DNA from 2 places in the Paenibacillus sp. PK3_47 genome. Region 2 is predicted to be linked to the other one. Evidence: riboswitches for the same ligand, from Rfam matches in the RefSeq annotation. Region 2 holds a riboswitch; the other holds the start of a gene.
The links. A riboswitch is a leader RNA that binds a small molecule or an ion and turns the genes downstream of it on or off. The one in region 2 is predicted to bind cobalamin.
Positions count from the first base shown of each region.

Region 1 (4,900 bases), 550 kb from region 2:
GCATTACGAGTGCGTTGCTCTACCCCTGAGCTACACCAGCCTGAAGCCTGACTTGTACGTCAAACAAAAAACATTATACAACTTCCGTCCGGAAACGCAAGACCCTTTATCCGGACCTTCTCTTAGTCCGCCTGCAGCCTGCGCTCCACGGCTTCCAGCTTGCTGCGGCTGGTGGAAGGCTTGTCGCGGCGGTCATCGATCTTAAGTGAAGTGGATACCCGCTGCGCTCCGGCTGTAAAAGGGGACTCGTGCAGCGCCTCTACCGCAGCGAGAATTCTGGATACCGGACCTTCTATAATGGTGCCCATAGAGGTCAGCTCGTAAGTAATGCCCTCCACGGTCTGCAGCACCCGCTGCATATCGGCCACATAGCTGCTGAGGCTGGTGCTGCCCGTGCCAATCGGAATGACCGTAACTTCGCCAATCGCCATCGTTAATTCCTCCTGTTCATTTGTAACTGCATTCTGCACAGTTTAACTGTCCTCTTATTTTACCAACTGATCAGCTCTCCTACAAATCACATCAATATATAGCTGTTCCCCCTATCTCATTTACAGTGTCACGCGCACTATTTTTATGAAGTCTTTGTGGCATATTTTCGGACAATTTATGACTTTAAATATGAATTTTTGCGGATACATTGTGGATTACCTGTGGACTAACCTGTGGATCACTTGTGAGTAAGGCGGCGGATTCCGCTCCCGGCGCGGGTTTAGAAAAATGTGGTTTACAAACACAATATATTGGGTTATTTTTAACTAACGACAACAAAATATAGTGAAAACAGGTGCTTCACTCTCAACAGGAGTGCAGAAGCTTAATAGAGAAACGCGGTGAAATTCCGCTGCGGTCCCGCCACTGTAACCGGATGTACGCAGACTTTCCGGAGCCTGCGCGGCAGCATCCTCCGGCAGCAGCCACTGGGGCCTAAGAGTCCCCGGGAAGGCGCCGGAAGATTCAGCGGAAGCCAGGAGGCCTGCCTGTTTTACCGACACCATATCTAGTGCCTGCGGGAAACAGGCGAGGTGTCCGCATGCGGCCTGCACAAGCAGATCAGCCTGCCCTATTTCAGGGAATAGAGGCTGCCGATACCTGAGGGTAATAAAGCTTATCACCTTCAGGTATCGGCTTCTGCATTACACATCACCGGCAAGATCCGTACAGGGATCCTTGCCGCACCCGCATCCGGGCATTTCCCGCCTATTTGGCAGGAGATGCTTTTTTTACTGATGTCAGGAGGTTGGACTTCCTGATTATAATACCGAGGGGAGAGAGCTACATAATGACGCTGCTGGAGAAACGGTACAACGGTGGACAAGCTGCACAGGAGGTTCTTTTGGAAGAAGTTATACATTTGGGACGCGACATTATCGACAGCCGGGATCTTGACCTGCTGCGCGAGAACGCCAATTTGAACGGGGAGAGCTTCTCCGGAAAGATGAGCAAATTCGGAAGCGAGTATTCCAAATGGTATGCACGCAACTTCACCATGCCGCCGCAGCTGGTACAGGCGATCGAAGACAATGTAGTATACGTCCATGACTTGGACCAATACGCCATTGGAACGACGAACTGTATTTTCATTCCGTTCGAACGTCTTCTCCGCGAAGGCTTCAACACGGGCAACGGCAGCGTCCGCCCTCCCAACTCGATTATGACGGCGATGTCGCTGGTGGCGATTATTTTCCAGTCCCAGCAGAATGCGCAGTACGGCGGCGTATCCGCCAACAAGATCGATTTTGATCTGGCGCCATATGTGACCAAATCCTTTGCCAAGCTGTTCCGTAAAGGTCTGGAGTACTTTGAAGAAGGCCAGGCCGGTGAGCATCTGGGCGAAATCACAATGAGCCGCAGCGATCTGGCGGAGCAGTATCCGCGTTCCTTCCGTTTTGCGTTAAAAGAGACCGAGATCGAAACGCTCCAGGCCGCTGAGAGCATGATACATAATCTGAATACGATGTCCAGCCGTTCCGGCGGACAGATTCCTTTTACCAGCATTAATTACGGCACCTGTACTTCACCTGAAGGCCAGCTCGTAATCAGCTCTCTGCTGACGGCGACCATGAACGGGCTCGGCAGCGGTGAAACACCGGTCTTCCCGATCCAGATTTTCAAATGCAAGCAGGGTATCAACCAGCAGCAGGGCGATCCGAACTATGAGCTGTTCCTCAAAGCCGCCGAATGCTCCGCCCGCAGACTGTACCCGAACTTTGCCAACCTGGATGCGCCGCTTAACCTGCAGTATTACGATCCGGCTGATCCGGATACGGAATTCGCAACCATGGGCTGCCGCACGCGGGTGCTGGGCGACCGCTTCGGACGCAATCACTGCTCCGGCAAAGGCAACCTTTCTTTTAACACGCTGAATCTGGTCCGTCTGGGTCTGGCTCACGGTACCATTACAGGCCGGCGCCTTACTGCAGACGAAAAAGGCTTCTATGAGGACCTTAATCACTATATGGATATCGCCCTGGAGGGACTGCTGCACCGCTTCCGCATCCAGGCCGCCCAGAAGGCCAAGGCTTCCGATTTCATGATGCGTGAAGGGGTCTGGGAAGGCGGCGAAATGCTGGCTCCTGAGGAGAGCGTCGGCGATCTGCTGAAGCACGGCAGCCTGTCGATCGGCTTCATCGGCATCGCAGAATGCATGAAGGCCATGTACGGCAAACATCACGGCGAAGATGCAGAGGTTCATGCCAAGGCGCTTGCCATTGTCCGCCACATGCGCGAGTACTGCGACCGCAAGAGCGAAGAGCTGGATCTCAATATTACGCTGTTTGCCACGCCTGCTGAAGGGCTGTCAGGCAAATTCACCAAAGTAGACCGCAAGGTGCTGGGCTCCATCCCGGGCGTAACCGACCGCGAGTACTATACGAACTCGTTCCACATTCCGGTCTATTATGAGCTGGGTGCAGCCAAAAAAATCAGTCTTGAAGCGCCGTTCCATGAGCACTGCAACGCCGGCGCCATCTCTTATGTTGAGCTTAACGGCAACGCCCGCAGCAACCCGGCGGCTTTTGTTAAGATCATCAAATATGCGCTTGAACAGCAAATCAGCTATTTCAGCATCAATCATCCGATTGACCGCTGCTCCGGCTGCGGCTACGAAGGGGTCATCGGCACCCACTGCCCTTCCTGCGGCGCCCATGAGCACGATACCCATATCCGCCGTCTGCGCCGGGTGACCGGGTATTTGACCGGCGATTACCAGACCCGCTTCAACGCGGCCAAGCAGGCCGAAGTACGGGACCGCGTCAAGCATCTATGAATATATGCGGCTACTATCCGGAATCGATCAATGAGGGCGAGGGCATGCGGGCCGTCCTCTTCCTGAGCGGGTGCCGCCACCGCTGCCCGGGATGCTTTAATCCGAAAACCTGGAATTTCAATTACGGTGAGGTTTTCACGCTGGAGCGGCAGCATGAGATTATAGCCGAGCTGGCAGCCAATCCGCTGCTGGACGGGCTTACGCTGGCTGGCGGTGACCCTTTTTTCTCAGCGGAAGAGGCGGCGGGCTTCATTCATGAGCTGCGAAGTGTACTGCCGGACTTCCCGGTCTGGATCTACACGGGATACACCTATGAAGAGCTTACAGCCCATCCGGGCTCGCCGGAGTGGAATCTGCTGAACTTGTGCCAGGTCGTTATTGACGGACGTTTTGTGGAAGAGCTCAAAGACACCACCCTCCCCTACCGCGGCAGCAGCAACCAGCGTATCATTGATATTCCGGCCAGTCTAGCAGGTACGGAGATCATCCATTGGCAGCCTGCGGTGCTGTAGTGATAATTGTAACTTATGAACAGTTGAAGTAGGCTGCACCTCCCCTCACAGGCAAGGGCAGCCTCTGCATAATTGAATAACGGTAATTACAAAAGCACGCTAAGCCCTTTTCTTAGCTGCTTTCTGTGCCCATATACTTCAAATTTTGATATTCACAATTATCTCTAAAGTCGAAAGGATGAATGTATTATGCCAGAACTTGTAGTGAAGCCCGAAAACCGCCAGTTAGCTTTTGATGAAATCCGCCTGTCTGTTTATGCCGACCGTATCCTGAATGGCCTGGAGCACTTGAGCAAAGACAGCCTCCTGCGCGGTGTGAACTCCAAGCTGCGCCGCAGCGAGGTCAGCGGTGAAGAGATCAGCAGCGCGTTCACGATGAGCGCCCTTGAGCTCGTATCCAAAGAAGAGCCGGACTGGAAGTTTGCTGCCGCACGTTCCCTTTTGACCTCCCTCTACAAAAAAGCTGCCGTTAACCGCCGCTACAAGGCCTATCCGGACGAGCCTTACGGCGAGCTCTATCCGCTCATTGCCGAGCTTGTCAAAAAAGGCATCTACCGCGAAGAGCTGCTGACCCACTACACCAAAGAACAAATTGCCGAGCTTGGGGGCACCATTGATTACACGCGTGACCTGCTGTTCGATTATATCGGCCTGCTTACCCTGTCTGACCGTTATCTGGCCCATGATTTTGACGGCCGTGTCATGGAGCTGCCGCAGGAACGTTATATGGTTATCGCCATGTACCTGATGCACCAGGAGCCGGAAGAGAAACGGATGGAGCTTGTGAAGGAAGCCTACTGGGCCATGAGCAACATCTACATGACCGCCGCAACACCAACCATGTCCAACGCCGGTAAAAAAGTGGCCGGACAGCTCTCCAGCTGCTTCATCGATACGGTGGATGACTCGCTGGAGGGGATTTTCGACTCCAACACGGATGTAGCCCGGCTCAGCAAAATGGGCGGCGGCATCGGCGTCTACCTCGGCAAGGTCCGGGCCCGCGGCTCCGATATCCGCGGCCACAAGAATACGAGCTCCGGCGTGATCCCCTGGATCCGCCAGCTGAACAATACCGCTGTCAGCGTGGACCAGCTCGGCACCCGCAAAGGCGCTGTCGCCG
Region 1 covers NZ_CP026029.1:3,190,312-3,195,211, reverse strand. The annotation lists tRNA gene C2I18_RS14150 (tRNA-Thr) at 1-40, opposite strand, end outside; gene C2I18_RS14145 (MTH1187 family thiamine-binding protein) at 123-431, opposite strand; cobalamin riboswitch at 769-998, shown strand; gene C2I18_RS14140 (anaerobic ribonucleoside triphosphate reductase) at 1,283-3,268, shown strand; gene nrdG (anaerobic ribonucleoside-triphosphate reductase activating protein) at 3,265-3,780, shown strand; gene C2I18_RS14130 (ribonucleoside-diphosphate reductase subunit alpha) at 3,970-4,900, shown strand, end outside.
Region 1: linked by a shared signal. The riboswitch ahead of C2I18_RS14140 (anaerobic ribonucleoside triphosphate reductase) and the one ahead of C2I18_RS16625 (S-layer homology domain-containing protein) in region 2 are both predicted to bind cobalamin.

Region 2 (4,900 bases):
ATTATCTGCTGGAGAAGCTGCAGCGGGATAAGGACCCTGTGGGTGCAGTTGCTGCCATAGACGAAGCAGTGGACAAGGCGGAAAAAGAACGGCGCAGAGGCGGCGGGACACATCCCGAGGCGCTGGCGCTGCTGCAGGAGCTTAAGGTTGCTGCGGAACGTTTTCTGCTGAACCGGGTATCTCTGGATGAGCTGACCCAGGAGCAGCTGCTCGATATTTCGTTCCTGCAGTACCGGGACATCACCGACTGGCAGCCGCCGCTAGACTCCATCAGCAGGCAAAAAGCTAATGCGCTCCGTGCCGCTTACCGCTGGTTCGGGGAGGAGAATCCGGATGAGAAGATTTTTGCCGGACTTACGCCCAAAGAGCTCGATGATGTACAGCTGCTGGGACGGCGCTGGCTGAAGGAAACGCTGTATATCGAGCCGTTCGAACGGCTTCCGCTGGCGTTTTATCACAGTGCTGACCGCGAGGGCGGTCCGCTTGATTATGAGGCGCTGATGGATCTGGTGGTCCGCAAAGCGGGGAACAGCAAGGAGACGGTCTACCGCTTCTTCGCCTGGTCACAAGACAGCCGCCTGTTCACGGTGTCGAACAAGAAGCTGCATCCGGCGTACCGCAAGGCGGTGCTCAAGTATTTCCTGAACAAAGACCGCGATGCATTCAAAAGCCGCGAATTCCGCAAAAACTACATGTCATCCGCAGGGCCTGCCCTGCAAAATGTATACAACGAGGCCCGCTCCAAGCTGGCTTCGCCGCTGGCGCGGTGGATCAGCCGCAGCCGATTTCAGCTCCTGATCTCCGGCTCCATCCTGGGGATCGTGCTGATCGGCATCATTGTGGCGGTCAGCCTGCTGCGCCCGGACAGCAAGGAGGCCGCTCTGCCGGCGGCCAGTCCGTCGCCGTCCGCTGCGGCCGCGTTTGCCCCCGCTGCCGTGTATCTCGGCAGCGAAGGGGCGGAGGGGACCGGCAGCCGGCTGGTGTTCTCCTTTGCCGACGCTGAGGAATGCACCGCCTTTAACCCGGCGGTGATTAGTGTAACGGCCTCCGGCGGGGACGCGGTGGCCTACGATGTTACGGCGATTGAACGGGGCGGCTGTCCCGTTCAATCGCCGGAGGCTGGAGCCGCCGGGGATGACGGCGGCGGAAACGCGGCTGCGGCGGATGCAGCCGGGGAAGAGAGCGGCGCGGCGGAGAACGCGCCTGCCGAGGGCGAGGGCGGCGCAGCGGAGGACGCGCCTGCCGAGGGCGATAGCGGCGCGGCGGAGAACGCGGCCGCTGAAGGTGATGGCGGCGCGGGGGAGAACGCGGCCGCTGAGGGTGATGGCGGCGCGGCAGAGAACGCGCCTGCCGCCAACACAGGCACGGCTCCGTACACCGTCAACGCGCTGCTTGAAGCGGGAGCCAGCGTTGCGGTAGGTGATATGATCACCGCCGGAAAGTACTCGCTGATGCTCGAAGCAAGTCCTGGCAGTACGCCGCCGTCAGCTACTCCGTCAGCTGCTGATACGGATGCTGATACAGGCAGCCCTGAGCCTTCCGCTGAAGCAAGTGCGGATGCGGAAGCTGAGTAACAGCATGAGCCGCTACCTCATATGCGGATTATGCTGCGAATGTGACAGAGCTGAATGTTTCTCATAGTAAAACCAGACAAAGCAGCGTTTCCCGTAATTCGGGGAAACGCTGCTTTACTTTTATGGACATTCCCTGCGCTAACGGACCCAGGATCCGTTATTTATTGATTTTGGCACGCTTATTATTTCTAACGGACCGAGGTTCCGTTATTCGCACCAAAATGACCTCATCTGCACACTTTTACTGAAAATAAGGCCCACTGAGTCCGTTAGATTCTGTGAGCGCCTGAAATCGCGGAAATAACGCCCCCTGTGTCCGTTACGCTCGGTCAGTCGCTCAGGATTCCGGTAAAATAGGTACCCTTAAACCCTATAAAACTGCTGACGCCCATTTCCATTAGCACAAGCCGCTATCATCCTCACAACAACTATCCCCGCCGCCGGACTATTTTCTTCAATAAAAGCGGAGAACGGCTGACTAACTAACATTTGGAATCTCTCAAATCCTGTTGGCATTCGCAGGTAACAGTCACTAACTCCTGACCGGGTACCGTTTTCCATTCAGCTTTTCTATGGACATACCGGAGATTACTAGATATGATTATGAAAATAATTAAAATTTAATAAGCACTAGGAAAAGGTGCGGTTCTACGCGTAGAATCCGCTTAAAAGGGAAGTCCGGTGCAAATCCGGTGCGGACCCGCCACTGTAAATGCGAAGCAACTCTCGGAGTGCCACTGTCCTGTGATCAAGGGTGGGAAGGCAGAGGGAAGCGATGAAGCATAAGCCAGGAGACCTGCCTTTTTCCGGAACGTTTCTATTCTTCGTGGGGTGAGAATGCGGAACATATGCAGATGAAATGAACTGTCGGTGTGGCTTTGGCACCGTTATGCTCGCTGTGTATTTTCCCTGGCCGCCCTTCGTGGGGCGGCTTATTAGCGTGTCAGAATGTGTAAACTTTTGGGCCCTCCCGCAAAGAACTTGATAACACATTGAAGCAAGGCCCCACTCAGTTTGTGGGGATATTTAGTGCGGACAGGCGGGTTGCGTTCATCCGGCTGATTTATGCTCCTGGAGAAAGAGTGCTGAATCAGGCAGGTAATGTGAAGCGAGTATCGGCAGATGCTTTTTTGTAGTGTCTGCTGCAAGACTAATATTATTATAGGAAAGAGGTTAATGATGAAGACGATTCTTTCTGCCAAGTCCTTTGTGCTTGGTCTGGCATTATTGCTGGTTATTTCAACGTTGGGTTCGGCTTTTGTTCCGGCAGGACAGGCTTTTGCTGCTGAGACAGCCCTAGCGGCAGCAGACACTGGTGCGACAGATGTATCTGCAGCCGACGCTCCCCAAATCACTGTATCCGAAGCTATAGAAGACACCGTCAAGCTTATCCTAAACAGCGGTGTGAAGTCCGACTGGGAGGCGATCGGGATAACCCGGGCCGGATACCAGGTGCCGGGGAGCTATCTCCAAGTGTTGGAGAACACAGTACAGACTGAAGGCAGACTTAGCAAAGTTACCGATTATGCCCGGACCGTACTTGCCATAACAGCTCTTGGCGGTGATGCGGCGAATTTCGCCGGCAGCGGTTCTGCAGCAGGGTACAACCTGTTGGAGAAGCTGTATAACAGCGACAAAATGAGCAGTGAGACGGTGAACGGACCCGTGTATGCACTGCTTGCGCTTGATTCCGGCAGCTATACTATTCCGGACGGTGCCAAGTGGACACGCACAGCGCTGGTAGACGAGATTCTGAAACAACAAAAAGATGATGGCGGTTTTGCCCTGTTCGGCTCGGCCGGAGATCCTGATATAACGGCGATGACCCTGACAGCGTTGGCGCCGTACCAAGATAAGCCTGAAGTGAAGACAGCCGGTGAAAAAGCTGTACAATGGCTATCCTCCCGTCAAGATGCCAACGGTGGCTACGGCGGCAGCAGTGAAAGTGTTGCCCAGGCTATTATCGCGCTCACTTCCAACGGAATTGATCCAACAGGGGAACGTTTTACTAAGAATGGAACCGACCTTGTAGGAAGATTAATGAGCTTCTTCGTGCAAGGCGGCGGTTTTTCACATACCCCAGGTGCTGCTGCTAATTCACAGGCAACCGAGCAGGGCCTGCAGGCCCTCGTTGCCTACAATCTGCTCGGCGGCAGCGGCAAGCTGTATGACTTCCCTAAGCCTGCGCAGCCTGAAGAACCCTCTGCCGTTAATGTGGCGCTGTCTGTTGAAGGACCGCAGGGAACAGTGGCAGAAGGCAAACTAACGGCCCTCAATGCTCTGGATGCGCTGAAACAGCTCACGGCGGCCCGCAATATTCCGCTTGATATTACTGTATATCCGTTTGGCAGTATGGTTGATGGAATTAACGGGATTAAGGGCGGCACTTACGGCGGCGGCTACTGGACTTTTCTTGTCCATCGAGGCGGGGAATGGGTGTATCCTGAATTAGGGATGGATTCCTATCCGCTTAAGGAAGCGGACCGTATTCTGATCTATTTTGGCGGAATGAATACCCCGGTGGTAGATTCAGTCACCATCAGCAGCCCGCAGCCTGAGCCAGACGAGAAATTTACAGTTGCAGTAACACAAAAACATTGGGTAACCGATGATGTGACATATGCTACTAGTACGGTTACATCCCCGGCAGCAGGCGTTCAAGTCACTGCAGGCGGCATCAGCGTAACTACAAATGATCAAGGCGTTGCTGTTTTTGAATCAGGTCTGCCGGCAGGAGATTACGAATTGGCCGTCACTGCTTATGCGGAAGGCAAAACTCCGGCAATTGTTAAACATAAGCAAGCATTGAAGGTAGGTGTAGCAGTTCACCTGTCTGTTGAAGGACCGCAGGGAACAGTGGCAGAAGGCAAGCTAACGGCCATCAATGCTCTGGATGCGCTGAAACAGCTCACGGCGGCCCGCAATATCCCGCTCGATATTACTGTATATCCGTTTGGCAGTATGGTTGACGGAATTAACGGGATTAAGGGCGGCACTTACGGCGGCGGCTATTGGACTTTTCTTGTCCATCGAGGCGGAGAATGGATGTATCCTGAATTAGGGATGGATTCCTATCCGCTTAAGGAAGCGGACCGTATTCTGATCTATTTTGGCGGAATGAATACCCCGGTGGTAGATTCAGTCACCATCAGCAGCCCGCAGCCTGAGCCAGGCGAGAAATTTACAGTTGCAGTTACACAAAAACGTTGGGTATCCGATGATGTAACATTTGTTACTAGTGCGGTCACATCACCTGCAGCAGGCGTTCAAGTTTCTGCAGGCAACCTCAGCGTAACTACCAATGATCAGGGCGTTGCTGTTTTTGA
Region 2 covers NZ_CP026029.1:3,741,502-3,746,401, forward strand. The annotation lists gene C2I18_RS16620 (GAP1-N2 domain-containing protein) at 1-1,574, shown strand, start outside; cobalamin riboswitch at 2,196-2,392, shown strand; gene C2I18_RS16625 (S-layer homology domain-containing protein) at 2,751-4,900, shown strand, end outside.